Regions from separate parts of the Halobacillus sp. SY10 genome, predicted to be linked through region 2. Evidence: riboswitches for the same ligand, from Rfam matches in the RefSeq annotation. Region 2 holds a riboswitch; the other holds the start of a gene.
What was found. Region 2 has a riboswitch for S-adenosylmethionine ahead of ACJA3J_RS19975 (O-acetylhomoserine aminocarboxypropyltransferase/cysteine synthase family protein). Riboswitches for the same ligand answer to the same signal wherever they lie in the genome.

Region 1: another riboswitch for S-adenosylmethionine. It lies ahead of ACJA3J_RS01775 (PLP-dependent aspartate aminotransferase family protein); the one in region 2 lies ahead of ACJA3J_RS19975 (O-acetylhomoserine aminocarboxypropyltransferase/cysteine synthase family protein).

The regions. Positions count from the first base shown of each region.
Region 1 is NZ_CP174345.1:325,227-334,659, reverse strand. It holds gene acsA (acetate--CoA ligase) at 1-705, opposite strand, end outside; gene ACJA3J_RS01790 (ABC transporter ATP-binding protein) at 721-1,434, opposite strand; gene ACJA3J_RS01785 (ABC transporter permease) at 1,447-2,283, opposite strand; gene ACJA3J_RS01780 (aliphatic sulfonate ABC transporter substrate-binding protein) at 2,301-3,284, opposite strand; gene ACJA3J_RS01775 (PLP-dependent aspartate aminotransferase family protein) at 3,311-5,089, opposite strand; SAM riboswitch class I at 5,228-5,338, opposite strand; gene ACJA3J_RS01770 (trans-sulfuration enzyme family protein) at 5,412-6,557, opposite strand; gene ACJA3J_RS01765 (NUDIX domain-containing protein) at 6,617-7,216, opposite strand; gene ACJA3J_RS01760 (EAL domain-containing protein) at 7,429-9,433, opposite strand, start outside.
Region 2 is NZ_CP174345.1:3,963,612-3,973,044, reverse strand. It holds gene ACJA3J_RS19985 (polysaccharide deacetylase family protein) at 1-1,091, shown strand, start outside; gene ACJA3J_RS19980 (homoserine O-acetyltransferase) at 1,135-2,187, opposite strand; gene ACJA3J_RS19975 (O-acetylhomoserine aminocarboxypropyltransferase/cysteine synthase family protein) at 2,211-3,905, opposite strand; SAM riboswitch class I at 4,015-4,125, opposite strand; gene ACJA3J_RS19970 (DUF2188 domain-containing protein) at 4,261-4,458, shown strand; gene ACJA3J_RS19965 (NAD(P)/FAD-dependent oxidoreductase) at 5,151-6,371, shown strand; gene ACJA3J_RS19960 (hypothetical protein) at 6,408-6,863, shown strand; gene ACJA3J_RS19955 (TetR/AcrR family transcriptional regulator) at 6,927-7,772, opposite strand; gene ACJA3J_RS19950 (efflux RND transporter permease subunit) at 7,888-9,433, shown strand, end outside.

The DNA.
Region 1 (9,433 bases), 670 kb from region 2:
TCGGCCCGTCTGATACTGCTGGATCATGTTTCGGTGGGCATGGACGATTCCTTTCGGTTTGCCCGTCGATCCGCTCGTATAATGAATGTTCAGCCCGTCATCAAGGTCTACCCACACCGTTTCCAGTTCATCGCTCGCCTTCTCCGCTTCCCTGGTAATAGAAGGGTTCGCTCCCTCTGTTTTATTCGTGGTAAAAATGGTTGTCAGGCTTGGAATCTCTTCTCTATGCACTCGATTCAGAAACGAATCCTCTGTAATTAAGTATTTCCCTTCACAATCGTTGATGCGGTCCTTTACCGCATCTGCCATAAAAGCCTCAAATAACGGACCGACCACCGCCCCAATTTTGATCGCTGCAAACATAGCGATGTGACAATGCGGATGTTTCGGTAAAAAGACGAAAACGAAGTCGCCTTTTCTCACACCATGATCAAACAGCACATTCGCCCAGCGGTTCACTTCTTTTTTAAGTTCAGAAAAAGTGTAGGTGAATTCCTCTTCTTCTGAGATGTAATGTAAAGCAATCCGGTCCCCTTTCCCTTCATCAACGTGTCTGTCGATACTTTCATAAGCCATGTTCACTTCACCTGTCACATTCCATGTAAAACGAGCGTGTACAGTACTCCAGTCAAAAGGTTTCCCTTCCAGCCATTCTTTCTCAATGTTGTAATCTGCCGATTGTGGTGGGATGATCGTTGCTGCCATGATCCTTGATCCTCCTTATGATTTGGTGAAATCCAATTCCTTCAATACTTCTTCTTTCAACTCTGCAAGATGGGCATCTCCTCTTTTTCGAGGTTTCGGCCGGTTGATGAAAATTTCAGATTCGATCTGCCCCGGCTGCCCGCGCATGATTACGATACGGTCACATAAATAAAGCGCCTCATCAATATCGTGAGTGACGAGCAATGTCGTCGTCCTGCGCTTTTCCCATATCGCCAAAAGTAGATCCTGCAGCTGCATTTTTGTAAATGCATCGAGGGCGCTGAACGGTTCATCGAGGAGCAAGATATCCGGTTGACTGAGCAGAGATCTGGCAATCGCTGCCCGCTGGGCCATTCCGCCTGACAGGTCTTTCGGGTAATGTTTTTCAAACCCCTGCAGCCCTACCGTTTCAATCAACTCCAAAGCCTCTGATTTCTTTTCCTTCTTAGAAAAACCGAACGTCACATTATCCAAGACGGTTAACCAAGGCATGAGTCTCGGCTCCTGGAACATCATCCCGAAAGCTTCTTCCGGACGCTCCGCTTCTGTAAGAATGCTCCCTTCAAATTGTGTGTCCAGACCGGAGAGGACACGCAGCAGTGTACTTTTACCGCACCCACTGGTCCCTAAGACTCCGACAACCTCTCCTCTCCGTAACTGCAAATCAATATTTTTGAATCCTGCTTTTCCGTTTTGGAAGGTACGGGATACGTGATCGACAGCTAACATAGACACCCTCCTTTATGACGCATTTTCCAAATTATCCTGCCATTTCAATGTCTTCGATTGAATACGCTTTAAAATTTCATCTGTGATCTTACCGAAGATGGCAAACAGAATGATGCTTCCAATTACGAGTGATGGAGCTGATGTATTCTGTCCGTATACCATCAAATATCCAAGGCCCTGGCTAGCACCGAGCAATTCAGCTGCAACCACGAACATCCACCCAAGACTCAGTCCACTTCTTAATCCGACAATGAAAGAAGGCAAGGAGGCTGGTAGAATGATTTTCTTGATTTGCTGCAAACTCGAAAAGTTATAGATTCTACCCACTTCGATCAGTTTCCGATCAATCCCCTGTATGCCCGCAGTCAAATTCAAATACACTGGAAAGAAAACCCCCACAGCCACGAGCGTGATTTTGGAAGCTTCTCCAATGCCGATCCACAAGACGAATAAGGGAACCCAGGCCAGAGACGGAATGGCTCTTAGTGCTTGCAACATAGGATCAAGCAACTGATGGATCACTTTCACATAACCTGTCGCCGCACCGAGAATGACAGCAGCCAGGGCTCCTGCCAGAAAGCCAGCAAAGACTCTATAGAGAGTAATGGTGATATGCCCCAACAGCTCCCCTTCCTGGGCCATGGATGACATTTCATCCACGACGGTCGTTGGAGAAGGAAGCAAGTGGGGAGCCACCCACCCCGCCCTTGAAGCATACTCCCACAAAAGGATGATGAAAGCAGGCAGGATCAGACCCAGCCATGAACCGGATAGGCTCCCCTTCACGGAAACACGTGTTTTCTTCCCCTTGGATGCCGGACGGACGGTTGCTTCTGTACGACTGGACATAAACGTGTTTCCTCCTTCTATTCAATCACTTCTTCCGCGTATTTCGGATTGATGAGTTCTTCTGTAATTTTTTCAATATCCACGTCTGCCTTGATGACTTCTTCCTCCTGAAGCACTTGGCCCGCTCCGAGCACGGTTTCTCTCAATTCATCCCCTGGCACAGGATTCGATAGGTCATTCCTTTCCAGACTCTTCTTCGCTACTTCCAAATCCAGTCCCGCTTCTTCGGCAAGGATTTCAGCTGCTTTGTCCGGATTCTCAATTGTCCATTTTCTCGCTTTTTCATAAGCTTCAATCACTTGTTTAACGACTTCTGGATGATCTTTGGCATAGTCCGACCGTACGTTCAATGTTCCGTAAGTATTGAATTCCGGCTTCCGGTAGAAAAGTTCCGCCCCGCCTTCCAATTCATTACGAGCCATATGAGGATCCAGCCCTGCCCATGCATCGACGTTGCCATTCGTCAGTGCCGATGCTCCTTCAGGGTGCTGCAGATTCACAAGCTCAATGTCTTCTGTAGAAAGCCCGTGATCCTTCAGGGCGCGGACTAAGAAAATGTAAGGATCCGTCCCGAGCGTCGCCGCTACTTTTTTCCCTTTCAAATCTTCCACGGACGATATTCCGGAATCAGGATTCGTAACGAGCGCCGTCCATTCGGGCTTGGAATATAAATAAACAGATTCTACAGGGGCATTATTTGATTTCGCCATCAGAGCCGCTGCACCGGCGGTCGAACCGAAGTCTACACTGCTTGAATTCAAGAATTCGAGGGCTTTGTTACTCCCCTGGCTGAGGACCCACTCGACTTCTATCCCCTCATCTTCAAAAATTTCTTCAGCCAAACCCTGTTCTTTCAGTACAAGGCTCGTCGGGGAGTAATACGCATAGTCGAGCGTCACTTTTTCTGGTGATGCGCTCTCCCCTTCTGCATCCCCTGAACACCCCACCAAACCCAATGTCGCAAGTAACCCTAAAGTGATGAACGTTTTCTTTAGTCCCATGATACACTCTCCTCTTTTTTCGGTTTTTAGATTTCACATGCGTACGTATCGATGGTTCCTCGCAACCGCTGGGCCTCTTTATACGTACAACGGTTATGGACCACTTCAAGCCCTGCTTCACTTGCGATTTGGGCCGCCTTCGGTGCGATGACACCTTCTTGCAGCCAGAAAACGTCCGGCCGGATTTCCGCTGCTTCCTTAGCAATTTCAATGGCTGCTTCCGGACTGCGGAACACTTGCACGACATCAACTTTGAATGGGATCGATCTTAGGTCTGGATACGCCTTCTCTCCAAGCACTTCCGTTTCTCTTGGATTTACAGGGACGATTTGATAACCCAGCCTCTGCATTTTTCTCGCTAGACGATGGCTCGGACGTGAAGGCTTCCCGCTCAATCCGACGACCGCCAAACGTTTTGGACGCGTTTCCCCATCTTCTTCGGTTTTAGAGGAGCTTAAGGCCCACTTGATGACACCTTCATCATTTTCGGTGATCGCTGTTTGTTCCGGCGCTCTTCCTGTCGCTTTCGCAATGGCACGATCAAGATCATTAATCAAATCCTTGCTCGACTCAAGTCCAATGGATAAGCGGATTAATTCTTCCGTCACTCCACTTGCAGCAAGATCTTCGACAGACAATTGCTGGTGTGTCGTTGATGCAGGGTGGATGATCAATGATTTGGCATCTCCAACGTTTGCTACATGGGACCAGAGCGATATATTATTGATCACTTGTCTTCCGGCTTCCCGTCCACCTTTGATGCCAAAGTTTACGATCGAACCATACCCTCCATTAAGGTAACGGTTGGCTAGTTCATGGGCTGGATGTGTAGGGAGCCCTGGATACGATACCCATTTCACATCAGGATGACCTTGTAAGTATTCTGCAATTTCCTGGGCGTTGTCTCCGTGACGGGCGACACGCAAATGCAGCGTCTCTAACCCTTGTAACAACAAGAAAGCATTCTGCGGGCTCAAACACGATCCAAAATCCCGAAGCAGCTGGACACGCAGTTTCGTAATATAAGCAAGCGTTCCGAAGTCGGCGGTATAAACGATTCCGTTGTAACTACTATCAGGCTCTGTGAAAACCGGATACTTGCCGTTTCCCCAGTTAAACTGTCCTCCGTCTACGACCACTCCTCCAATGGCCGTCCCGTGGCCCCCGATCCACTTCGTCGCGGAGTGGATAACGATGTCGGCTCCGTGCTCAATCGGCCGGCATGTATAAGGGGTCGCGAATGTGTTGTCGATTAGAAGTGGAAGGTCATGATCATGCGCGATGGCCGCTACCTTTTCAATATCCAGCACGTGCAAGCTTGGATTTCCGATCGTTTCAGCGAAGACAGCTTTCGTTCGATCTGTAATCGCTTTTCGGAAGTTTTCCGGCTCCTCCGGGTCGACAAAATGGACTTTAATGCCATATCGCGGTAAAGTGTTAGCGAATAAATTATAGGTCCCGCCATAAAGGTTCGACGCGGCAACGACTTCGTCTCCAGATCCTGCGATGTTCAGAATGGATAGAGCAATGGCTGACATTCCGGAAGCTGTCGCAACAGAAGCGACTCCTCCCTCCAAGAGGGCCATCCTTTTTTCAAAAACATCGACGGTCGGATTTCCGATTCGGGAATAGATATTTCCCGGCTCGTCAAGCGCAAAAAGGCTCTGGGCATGTTCTGTGTCGTGGAAAACATAGGAAGTCGTTTGGTAAATCGGCACCGCACGAGATCCTGTGGTCGGATCCGGGGACTGCCCTCCGTGTAAAGAAATCGTATCTACATCATAGCTTTCAAATGAATTAGTCATGATTCGTTCCTCCTCGTAAAGGTTTCTATTCTTATAGATATAGTTGGCTTTGTGCATACAAAATGTCCATGGAACTTTCTTCCGAACAGCAAAAAACCCTCTTCCAAATAAGAAGAGGGTTTGTCATTTCGTTTCCTCCTCTTATCTACCAGACCTTTTAGATCTGTAGGACTTGGCACCTTTTCAAACCGATGTTTGAAGGTTGCCGGGCTTCACAGGGCCTATTCCCTCAGCCTCTCTTGATAAGAGATGTATGCAGTTAATTGATCATGTTGTGAATTATAACGGATAACAAACAGAAAAGTCAATCATTTTAGAAAATTCAACTTTTAGAATCTACAATCGCTTTTTTCAGCTGTTCTATGATATCTTCATGATCTTCGATTCCGATTGACAGTCGAATCACATAATCATTGATGCCGATCTTCTCGCGCTCCTCATCCGATAACGCACGATGGGACGTACGTACAGGATAAGAAACCGTCGTTTCGACTCCTGCCAACGTAGGGGCGATTTTCACCCAACCGAGCGATCGAAAAAACGCCTCTATGTCAATCGAATCATTAAGCTCGATGGTCACAATGGCACCGTTCCCTCTTTCCGATACCTTTTCGGGATAATAGACGGTACGGACGGCATCATGCTCATCCAGGACTTTTGCTACCTGCTTTGCATTGTATGATTGTTTCTTCATTCTAAGACCTAACGTTTTGGCCCCTCGTTGAGTCAGCCATGCTTCAAATGGGCTGAGATTTGCACCAAATGTGACAATCTTCTGGGTAGCAGCCTGAACCAATTCCTCACTCCCGACCAGCACACCACACGTCACGTCACTGTGCCCACCAATATACTTCGTCCCACTATGTACGACAAGGTCGACGCCACGCGTGTACGGCTGCAATAAGTATGGGGTCGCGAACGTATTATCAACCATCGATTTCACATTCTTTTTGCGAGCAAGAGCGACGAGGCCTTCAAGATCTTCCACCCGTAAAAAAGGATTTGAAATCGATTCCGTATAAAGCAGCTTCGTTTTGTCTGTGATCGCCTCTGAAACCTCCTCCAGATTTGAAAAAGAAACCATCGTTACATCAATCCCGAACGTGGGCAGCTCTTTGGTGATCAGCTTGTGTGAACCTCCGTAAACATCCTCTGCGGCAACGATATGATCCCCGGGTTTTGCAACTGCGAGAATGCCGGCAAGGATGGCTGACATTCCGGATGAAGACGCTACTCCGGCTGGTGCTTCTTCCAGTTCAGCAACGGTTCCAGCAAGTTCATCAGTATTGGGGTTACGCTCTCTCGTATATAAATAAGGGCTGTTTCCCTCATAATAACTTTCCAAGTGATCCAAATCTTTGAATGTAAAGGCGGACGTCTGGTAAATCGGTGTACTCTTGCTATTCGGTACAAGACTTTGATCCGCCTTATGGTGGACTATTTTCGTATCAAAAGATGTATTCGTCATCGTTCGTCTCCTCTCTCTATCACTTAATCAGAAATTATATAGAACAAGTTGGAATATTGTCAAAGTTTTGCGACATATTCTCGAATCGCTTGGAAAACATACCGCTCATATCCTTTTTCATGTGGGACAAGATTTTTACGATTCACTTCTTTTTCTTCACCATTAAGAATAGAGACCCCCTTCACGCTCCGTGGTATATCCATCAAACCTTCCATATCTTCCAGTGGCACAGAAACGATGTCCTTCACCTCTTCTCCAATCGTAAAGGTCTTGTCATTTGTCCATGGTAAGAGGTAAATACGGCAAATTTCCCGGTCTACGCGAACCCCTTCCTTCAGTTCCTCCTTGTAATCGCCTTGAGGGATTAAATCTCCAGGCACAACCGTCAAACCGACTTCCTCATCAATTTCCCGGACACCAGCCAGAAGTACATCCTCCCCCGCTTCTACATGTCCCGCAGCGGTAATATCAAACAAGCTCGGGAAGTCCTTCTTGTGATCAGCTCTTTGTTGAAGCAATAAATGGATCGTTTCACCTTCCTTGTGGAACATCCAACAATGGAACGTTTCGTGCCAATCCCCGTCCAAATGCACCTTCTCCCTTTCTTTTATTCCAATTGGCTGCTCATTTTCATTATAAATGGTTAGCATTTCTGCCATAAGAATCCCCCTATACTCCAAATCCATTTGAATCGCTCTTCCTTTAATAGAAAGCATACTTGAAATAGACCTTCCCTGCATAAAGAAAATGCTCAGAGCCTGATACTCTGAGCATGGGTCGACCGTATGCTTTCTTGCTAAAATGAATACCGTCCAAAAGAAGTCACGGATCATGGACGGTTTTTTAAGAATGGTAAATTTGATCACTCATGTTAATTGTGTACAAGACTTGCCGGTACAGGTTTACTGAAGTAATAGCCTTGATATTCATAACAGCCTTTTTGTTTTAAGTAAGCAATATGTTCACTTGTTTCCACACCTTCAGCAATGACTTGCAGGCCGAGACTTTTCGCCATACTGATGATGGCATTGACGATCGGCACCTCTTCCCCTCGTTCACCAATTTGATTAATGAAAGAACGATCGATTTTTATCGCATCCACAGGCAAACGGTTCAAATAACTGAGGGAAGAAAAACCGACACCGAAGTCATCCAGATGTACTTTAATCCCCTTTTCACGCAAACTGTTCAACGTGTCTGTGCTGCGGTCGAAATCTTGAAGGACCATCGTTTCCGTAATTTCGAGGATCAAGCTGTCAGGAGAAAGCCCTGAACTTTTGAGGGCTTCAAGCACTTTTCTCGGAAGATTTAAATCTTTGAACTGCTGGGCAGACAAATTCACCGATATTTTCAAATCCGGTCTACGATCTTCCACCTGCCATCTTTTTGTTTGCTGACAAGCTTCCTTCAATACCCACTCACCAATTTCTATGATCATCCCTGATTCTTCAGCAAGGCTGATGAAATAATGCGGAGATAACCTACCGTAATCCGGATGGTTCCAGCGGATGAGTGATTCATATCCGATCACCTGCGATGTTCTCCCGCACACTTGGGGTTGATAATAAAGCTCAAACTGATTGTTATCAAGAGCATGATGAAGGGATTGTTTCAAGTGAAGCTCTTCTCTCATCTGCTCACTCATCTTTTCTTCATAAACCGCATAGCGATTCTTTCCGCTTCTCTTCGCTTTATGCATCGCTGCATCCGCATGGCGTAAAAGAGTTTCTCCATTATAATGATTTCGAAGATGGGCCGGGGTGAACGTGACACCGATACTCACGGTATTGTAGAACTCTTTTTCTCCAATAAGAAAAGGGCGTCGCATTGAATGAATAACGTAGTCACTGACTTCCCTTAGTTCTTCAATGCTTCTGACATGTTTGAGGAGGACAATAAATTCATCACTGCTGATCCTGGAAATCACCGCATCATGCTGAGCGAATGTCTGCCTCAAGTAACGGGAGAACTGACGAAGCAGCTCATCCCCTTTCGTGTGCCCCCATGAATCATTGATCATTTTAAAATTATCAATGTCGATGAGTAAGAGCGCAATGTTGCTATCCTTTTCATTCATGGACTGAATTTCGTCTTCAAGGATTCCTGACAAATAGCTGCGCGTGACAAGCCCTGTCAAAGGGTCATACTGAGACAACATCTCCAGCTTCTTTTCCGCCTGCATCCGGGAAAGCTCATTCGCTGTCCGATCAGCAAAAATTTGAAAAAGAGCCTTGCTCAATGGCCCGCTCGTCTGTGTCCGGTTATCCATAATCGCAAGAATTCCGATCACTTCACCATCTGAATTAAGTAAAGCTTTCCCGTGATAACTCTCCACTCCATAATCGTTGATCGTGATATCTTCAGGGAAAAGTCTCCCTACATCATTAGGATAATAACATTCATGAGTCAACGTTACTTGCTCACAAGGCGTATCTTTTAACGCGTATTGCAGCCCTGAACTAATCTCCCCTTTGTGAGACAAGGAGATCGCTGTCACTTGATCTTTGGCTTCTCCAGTCAATTCTCCAACCAGTACGGTTTCTACACCAAGCACAGAAGATAAATATTTCACAAGAAAGTCAAAGAACTCCTGCCCATTGTAGGAAAGGAAAGCATCTCCGATTTCCACAATCGCTTTTTTAATCCGGCCCAATTCTTCAATGTAAGCAGAATCAGGAGCACCTATACCTGTGTATCCCATAATCTTTCCATTTTCATCAAAGAAAGGCGTGACGATATCCTTCCTCCATTCGTACTTTCCATTGTTCAACACACGATAATTCAAATAAAAAAAATGACGATCTTCTCTCGTCATCGCATGATGGTCCAAATATGCTAAATCATCCTTATGTATGAGTCGCATTAAATCATGCCGG
Region 2 (9,433 bases):
CGCATGAATTGCACATTGATTTTGAAGTCATTCATCAAAATCAACGTTTTTTTGTTGTGAGGTTTATAGAAACGATCGACCTTGGTGAAGGCGGAGTCATGACTAAACAAACCGTCTTGAATTTCGATAAAAAGAATGGAAAAGCTTTGTCGCTGGAAGAATTATTCAAGGAAGACATCTATTATGTCGATCGTCTTCACGATTGGACGAAAGAGAAATTGATCGATGCAGGTGAAGAAAACGCGAAGCTTCTGGATAAGCTTGAGGCTAAACCTGCATTTTACGAAGATGTCGCTTTGACGGGGGAAGGGGTCCTTGTTTTTATAAATGATCCTGCAAGTGAGGAACCACTCCGTGTGATGATTGAGAAGGATAAAGTATCCAAACTTCTTCGTTCAGATTATGCAGATGCCTTTAAAGAGGCCGCTGAAGTAGGAGCTAAGCCAACTTCAGAGAATCAGGGAAGCGATAATAAATATCAGGACTTTTCTTTAGAGAACCATTTACATGGGGAAGGGAAAGAAGTGGCTTTAACCTTCGATGATGGCCCTCATCCGGAAGTGACCAGAAAAATCCTTGATGTACTGGATAAGTATGAAGCAAAAGCCTCTTTCTTCATGATCGGAAAACGGGTAGGTTACTATCCTGAAGTGGCTCGTGAAGTGAGTGAACGCGGGCACGAAATTGGAAACCATACGTGGAATCACCCCCGATTGGGACGCTTGTCAGATGAGCAGATCAATCAGCAGATCTCATCGACTCAAACAATTCTGGAACAAGTAACCGGACAGAGGGTGGATTTACTGCGATTGCCTTTTGGAAACCTGCCTTCTGCCAACTATCAAGAAGAAGGCAATGTTGTTCCGTGGACCATCTATTCTGAGAAGTGGGAAGATCAAAAACCGGAAGCGGTTGCTGAGGATATTCTTTCAGAAGTAGAAGAAGATTCCATTATTTTGCTTCATGATCTTCAACTGTCTACAGTGGAAACCGTAGATCTCTTACTGGAAAAACTGTACGCTAAAGGGTATGAAGTCGTTCCTGTCGGTCATTTAATCGATAAACAAGAAAACCGTTCCGTTTTAAACTAAAAACGGAACGGTTTTTATTTTGATTATACACGTGGAGGAACAATTAGTTTAATTGTTCTTCCACCCATTTGCCCCAACGTTCAAACTCTACGAGAAATCCATCATGCCCATAGTCGGTGGGTATATGGTGATGCTTCCCTTTTTTACAGAAGGTAGAGAATGGTTGGATCAAGGCTTCTGGATAAAGGAGATCGTGTTCAAAACTGAAAGTGTGAACCTCTGCTTTGTATTGCTTCGCTGCTTGGGCCCATCCGTTTCTTCCTCGTCCGATGTCATGGTTGTTCATCGCCTCAAGAAGGTAAAGATAGCTGTTGGCATCAAAGCGTTCTTTGATCTTATCCCCCTGGTAATCCAAATAAGATTGAATCTCATAAGAGGTATCGGCATGATAGGAACGGTCGAACCTTTTTTCAAATAAGGTACTGCTGCGGTACGTGACCATCCCGGTCATCCGGGCGATTTCAAACCCCTTTAGATCTTCATTTGAATGATAGTCCCCATTATGGAAATGAGGATCACTCTTTATGGCTCGAGCACCGATATGATTAAAAGCGATGCCATAATCACTTAAATAAGGGGTAGCTGCGAGAATGAATAATTTTTTCATGAAATCAGGGTAAAGAAGTCCCCATTCGTACGTCTGCATACCTCCAAGTGATCCGCCTGCTATAGCGTGGACATGAGTGATGCCTAAGCGATATAAAGCTTCATACTGAGCGTGGACCATATCCCGAATGGTAACTTTGGGAAAGGTTTGACGGTATGGTTTGCCGGTGTCTGGATTAATGCTCGCAGGCCCTGTAGATCCGTGACATCCACCCAAAACATTAAAGGTGATCACTTGATAGCGATTGGTGTCGATCGGACAATCTTCACCAATCAAACCGGCCCACCAGCCACGTTCTTCCCTTGAACCGACGGCGAGCTGGTTGCCCGTTAATGCGTGACATACGAGGATGACGGGAGCATTTGTCGGCCCGTATCTTTCGTAGGCAAGCTCGACATGCGAAAGCTTTTCACCAGACTCGCAGGTGAAAGTTCCAATCGATATCGTTTGATTGGTTCTTGGGTGACTGGTGGGGTTTTTTAATGACATGCTTTTCATTCTCCTTTCTTTCACTAGACCGATACGAGGGAAGTAGAAAAATCTTTCCCTGACCGGATATTTACAACAGCGTCATAGAGGCTTACCCCTGATATGATGGCTGCATCTTCGTGAGTGATTGGTTTTCGTGACCAGAGTAGTGTCGGTTTTACTTCTTTCGTTATGTTCAAGACATCCTCATTCGCTTCCTCAACATAGACAATATCCCAGTGGACATTCGTTACTTTTTGAAGGTCCTCAAAGTGAGAGAAGGCAACGACTTCAAATCCCAACCTTTCCAACTTGTTCTGCTCCGCAAGAAGAGCACTTGTTCCAACAATTCCGATTACCCTTTTTCTTAATTCCCCGTTCGAACGATCCAGGGAGGATGATAAAACCGGCTCTGCCACATGCTTACTTTTACCGTAGGATCTCCTATATCCAGTGGCATGGAAAATGGCGTTGTCCAGGTCCTGAATCAAGTCTTCTACAGACTCTAACCCGACAGACAAACGGACAAGTTCTTCTGTTACACCAGATTTACTCAAGTTTTCGTCGCTTAATTGCTGGTGAGTCGTAGAGGCCGGATGGATGATTAAAGATTTGGCATCCCCTACATTGGCTACATGCGACCAGATAGTGCTCTGATCAATCAGCTTACGCCCTGCTTCGCGTCCTCCTTTAATCCCGAAGACAACGATCGACCCATGGCCGTAGTGGAAATATTTTTCGGCTAGAGAATAAGTGGGGTGATCTTTCAATCCTGGATAATTCACCCATTCGACACCTTCGTGATGGTTTAAATATTCGGCGATTTCTAAAGCTTGATCCGCATGTGTTTTCGCTCGCAAGTGTAAAGTCTCCAGTCCTTGCAAAAGTAAGAAAGCGTTTTGCGGGCTGAGACATGCGCCAATGTCCCGAAGCAGCTGTACGCGCAGTTTTATGGCGAAAGCGGCCGGACCCACATCGACCCCGAAGCGTATGCCGTTATAGCTTTCATCAGGCTCTGTGAACCCTGGGAATTTTTCATGATTCCAGTCAAAACGTCCACTATCAACAACAACACCTCCAATGGCCGTGCCGTGTCCACCAATCCATTTAGTAGCAGAGTGGACAACGATGTCTGCTCCCCAGTCGATCGGTCTGCACACATACGGGGTGGCGAATGTGTTATCGATAATGAAAGGGATGTGATGATCATGCGCGACATCTGCGATCGCTTCAATGTCCAGTACATTCAAACTCGGATTCCCAATGGTTTCGGCAAAGATTGCTTTTGTATGAGGAGTAATCGCCTTGGCGAATGATTCGGGGTCATCTCCTTCTACAAAATGTACATTGATTCCATAGCGGGGGAGGGTGTGGACAAACAAATTGTATGTCCCTCCATAAAGGTTCGTAGAAGTAACAATGTCATCCCCGGCTTTAGCGACATTCAGAATGGCCATCGTGATGGCAGACATGCCTGATGCTGTCGCCACCGCCGCGGCACCGTCCTCAAGAAGAGCGATTCGTTGTTCGAATACATCCACGGTCGGGTTTCCGATTCGTGAATAAATGTTGCCGGGTTCCGCAAGTGAGAAAAGGTTTTGAGCATGCTCTGTATCATTGAAAACATACGATGTCGTCTGATAAATCGGTACAGCACGAGAACCTGTAGCGGGATCAGGTTCTTGACCGCCGTGAAGCAAATTCGTTTCAGGACCGAACGTATGGAATGGTAAACTCATGGAAAAATTCCTCCTCTGATTTTTTCCTAGGGCATCCACTTTATAGAAGAGGGAAATCGAAAAGCCCTCTTCTGTAAGTAAGAAGAGGGCTTTATGTATCTCATACCTCCCCTTATCTTTCAGATCATGTGACCTGTAGGATGTAGCACCTTTTCAAGGTTTTGCCTTGAAGGTTGCCGGGCGTCGTAGGGCCTAGTCCCTCTGCCGCTCTCGATAAGAGTTGTTTTTATTAAATTTTTCTGACTTGTTTGAAATTATAAAGCCGTCCTTTCTCATTGTCAAACAATTTCGATACGTTTGAACCCTCCTTGCTGTGGGAATGGTTAATTAAGTCTATGAGATAGGAGTGAAGTTCATGAAACAATATAGTGTCGTACCTAATAAAGATGTAACCGGTTGGTTTGTAAAAATCGAGGATGTCGCTCCGACAGACCTTTATGATGAGCGTGATACCGCTGTTGCCAAAGCAGAGGAAATCGCAAAAGAAAACAAACCGAGCAAACTTCAAATCTTGGATCAAAACCATGAAGTTGAAGAAGAACGCACCTACTAATTAAAACTCCCCATCGCGGGAGTTTTTTTATGTACATAGAATGATTAGTTATTAAAGGAAATGGCAGGATTGTGTAAGACTCAGTTTCGAGATAACCGGGGTTCGTTACAAAGTTGAGCGTCAGGGGTGGTTGGGAAGCTACTCGCTTTCCTGCGGGGATGACGGCAAGCCTCCTCGAGCTAAAGCTCTGCGGGGTCTCGCCAGTCAATCCATTCCCGCGGGAGTCTCGCAGCTTCCCAACCACCCCCTTCGATAAGTGTGAAAAACGAACCCACTTTGCGCAGGATGAGTGTCTTCCATCATCCCAGTTCTGGATTGATAAAGCGCTCTGTAGCAGCCTTCCATGGAAAGTGTACACTCTTTAGAATCTACACGCTACTATTGGAAGCTCCGCTATTTGTTGAAGTGGTTTCGAGATCCTTATATGGCAAAGGGGCGGAGGGGAATGGCGAGACTCCTGCGGGAAAAAAGTGCATGGTGAGACCCCACAGGACGCAGTCCGAGGAGGCTCACCGCGCTCCCGCGGAAAGCGAGCTATTCCCCTCCGCCCCCATCCACTTAACAAAAGTCTCGAAACTGAGTCTTCAACTAAAGGGAGCTTATCTACAAGAAACCCAATGTAGCTGCCTCTAGAGTTTTCATAGTCATCCAGTTATGATGGAGGTAAACGATACATAGAGGTGTGTGCAATCATGAATCATCATTATGATGTCATCATCGTCGGTGCACGTGTGGCCGGCGCGAGTTTAGCTATTTTACTAGGAGAGATGGGGAAGAAGGTCCTCCTTGTCGATAAAGCCAGTTTTCCGAGTGATACATTGTCCACTCACTTTATGTCCCATACAGGATTTTTAGAAAAATTAGGCGTGCTTGAGAAACTCGAAGATTCGGGTTTGAGAAAAGTAACGAGGATGCGGACCTATATTGGAAGCAGTTTCGTAGAAGGGCCGAGGACCTCTTATACCATCATTCCAAGGAGAGACAAGCTCGACTCGATGCTGATTGAACGAGCGCTCACATTCCCATCCGTCCATTTCAAACCCGAAACGGCGGCACGAGAATTGATATGGGAAGAGGGAAAGGCCGTTGGCATCAGTCTAATAGAAAAAGGGAACCTCCATGATGCCTATGCTGAATTGATCGTTGGGGCAGATGGGAAAAACTCAAACCTTGCTCACTGGACAGGGTCAGAAAAATATGAAGAAACGAAGCCTTTGCGCCCGGTCGTCTACGGATATTTTGAGGGGATAGAGCCTCTACCGGAACCTGCCACAGAGATCTTTCTTCATGAAGGTCGAATCGGCTTTGTTTTTCCAATGGAGCCCAATCGAGACTGCCTGGGCATAGAAATCCATCCAGAAGAATTCAAAACGATGATGAAAAACCCGGAAGAATCGTTTAAACAAACGTTTGATCAAATGTACGGAATGAAAGAAAGAATGAAAGGTGCCAGACTTCAAGGGAAAATGATTGGAACACCAGGCATGCCGAATTTTTTTCGAACGGCCTATGGAGATGGCTGGGCATTAATTGGCGACGCTGGTCACAGCAAAGACCCGAGTACAGGTTTAGGAATCAATGATGCTTTTATGCAGTCATTTTTACTGGCCGATGCATGCTTGAAAATAGATGAAGGAATCTCGAAAGAAGAGGCGATGAAAGAATTCGCAAGGAAAAGGGATGAACAGCTTCTACCAGGTTTCCAAATGACACTTCATTATGTTCAGTCCCTCAGAAAATGGACAGATAATGAAGTGGCCCTGTTTCAATCAATGGCCGCAAATCCAATGGTATGGAACAAACTCGTCCCGAATTTGTCCCGTCATTTAGAAAACGATGCTGCTGATTTTCCTCTTCTTCATACAGCGATGCAAATGGAAGCAGAACAGTTCGGTTTTAAAAAGGAATCCTAGCAAGAAAAGTCGAATGTAGGTAATGAGGTGATCAAGGTGGAATGGACAAAAGAAACCGCATTTGCAAAATTGCAGGAAATTTATAATGATAAAGTCATGCAGGACGAAAAACGGAGAGTTTTCCAACAAGTGCACAACCATTTGCAACAACATCTCGATGATCTTGCGGTCCAATCGGGGTTGAAGGAAAAAGCGCAGGAACAGCTGAAATTCTTTAAGGAATATACGTTTATGCCTGGAGACAACTTGTTTCAGTCGATGCGCTACGTGTTCCTAATTGCTCGGGGTGAAAAGGAAAGAGATCCAGAAGAGACAAGGCAGCACTTGAACCGCATCTACCGTTCGCTTTACCAGCCGGCAGGGCTGAAAAACCCTTATATTCCTGATTCCTTTTGGGAAACCCCGCTTGGTGTCGCTTGTTTAGTTGCAGAAGAAGGTGTAGAAGCTGTCTATCCAATTCTCGATGAAGTATTAGAAGCAGAGCGCGTATAACAAAAAAGCTCAGGCAATGCCTGAGCTTTTTTGTTATAACTATAGGATTGTAAAAAAACTTCTTTATAACTGGTAGAACTTTTTGATGCTAGTGATAGCTTCGGTGAAACGCGAGGACCCTTCGAGGTTTGCGATCATTCCCTTTAGAATGGCAGAGCGAGGCTGATCCCTTTTCATTTCTTCCGTCAGGACATGCACGGTGTCTTTAATCTCCTGGTCCCCTTCATTGGCTAGTTCTTCTAAGTTTGATAGTAGTTGCTCTTTTTCTTCTCCATAGAGGTTAGTAGGTAAGAGCTGACGCATGGTTCCTCCAGTTATGACTGGTTGGTCACCGCTCTTTTCGAAACCTTCCACAATGTAGTCTGTTCTACGTAACATGGCTTCCGACAGGGCCTCAAGGTCCAAATCAGCCCCCTCGATAATGATGAGATCCATATACCCTTTGAACATTCCCTGCAGAATCAAACTAACCTCCCATACGGTTTCATTCACCCGCTTTTGATAGATATTTTGCAGATGGCTTTTGTAGAAAAGATAGGAGTTCACCCGCATTTGAGTGAGGAATTGTTCAATATTTTCATTGAAGGGAATGGCCTGCTCCCGGATTTGCATAATGATGAATTCACGGTGATCGGCCAGTTCTTCGAATGTGACCTGCAATTGTTTCTTAAACTTCGTACGGTCATCAGCATCGAGTTTTTGAATCTCGTCAATGCGCGTCTGGATTCGCTGATAATAATAATTGAATATGTCGAGAAGCAAAGCATCTTTCGATTTGAAATGGAGGTAAAAAGCTCCTTTGGATATTCCACATGCACTTGCGATTTCTTGGACGGAAGTAGAGCTGAATCCTTTTTTCGCAAACAGCTTGATGGACTGTTCGATAATATATATTGATTTTTGTTCCATGGTTGTCGCTCCTTCAAACTTGGAGAAGTTGATGTTTTCTCTTGACCTCTGACCAGTTGGTCATTTATATTTTATAGTGTTATGACTAACTGGTCAATAAAGGGGAGAGTTGAGTATGAAACGAATCATCGATTTTTCGATGAATAACAAATTTGCGATTTGGCTTATGACAATTCTCATTACCGCTGCAGGATTATATGCAGGATTGAATATGAAGCTTGAAACGATACCGGATATCGAGCCACCGATCATTACGGTGACAACAACCTATCCAGGGGCTACACCAGAAGAGGTGGCTGATCAAATATCAGAACCACTTGAAAAGCAAGTGAGCAATTTGAGTGGAGTGAAAACGGTCAGTTCTTCCTCTTTTCAAAATGCTTCTTCGCTTCAGTTGGAATATAGCTTTGATAAAAGTTTAGACGAAGCAGAGGATGAATTGCAAGAAGCTGTCGATCAGGTGACTTTGCCGGAAGGAGCAGAAGATCCTTCCGTATCACGTCTGAACTTCAATGCCTTTCCTGTCGTGAGTTTAAGTGCGATCAATGGAGATGGATCTCTTGAACAATTGACGAAGACAGTAGAAGAAGAGATTGTGCCGTCTCTTGAAGGGCTTGAAGGTGTCGCGGATGTGCAAGTTTCCGGACAGCAGCTTGAAGAAGTCCGAATTGATTTGGATGAGAAAGCATTGAATGAACGTAGTCTGGATCAAGATACCATTACAAGTTTCATTCAAGGGTCTGATGTTTCCTTCCCGTTAGGTTTGTACACGTTTGACGATACTCAAAAATCTGTCGTCATCGATGGAAATCTTACAAGTGTGGAAGAATTGAGAGAATTGCAGATCCCTGCCATTCCTTCTGCGGGAGGGACTGCTTCCGGTCAGCAAATGCCTTCACAAGGGGCAGGTCAAGTTCCTTCAGAAGCGCAGCAAGGAGGCCAGGGGCAGGGAGCAGCGACTGGCGACATGCCGGCCATGGATGGCATCCCGACCGTTACCTTAGGTGAAATTGCTGATGTGGAGGTCGTTGGAGAAGCTGAATCTATCTCCCGTACGAATGGGGAAGATTCCATTTCCTTGCAGATTGTCAAATCTCAAGAAGCGAATACGGTTGATGTCGTAAACCTTGTAAAAGCAGAAACAGAATCTTTCCAGGAAGAACTGGATGGAGTGGAGTTCGTGTACTCCTTCGACCAGGGCGAGCCGATTGAAGAGTCTGTCAGTACGATGCTTAATAAAGCATTGTTTGGTGGAATATTCGCCATCCTCGTCATCTTGTTGTTCTTACGCAACATCAAGACGACACTGATCTCAGTCATTTCCATTCCGCTATCCTTACTGATTGCCATTCTATTCTTGAACTGGATGGATATCACGTTGAATATCATGACCCTTGGAGCCATGACGGTTGCGATTGGACGTGTGGTGGATGACTCCATTGTTGTTGTCGAGAATATATACAGGCGGATGTCGTTATCGGAGGAGAAGTTAAAAGGAAAAGCACTGATTCGCGAATCGACGAAAGAAATGTTCATGCCGATCCTTTCTTCGACGCTTGTAACGATCGCTGTGTTCCTACCGCTGGGTCTTGTTGAAGGTACAGTCGGTCAAATATTCTTACCGTTTGCACTTACCGTTGTTTTCGCCTTGTTAGCATCTC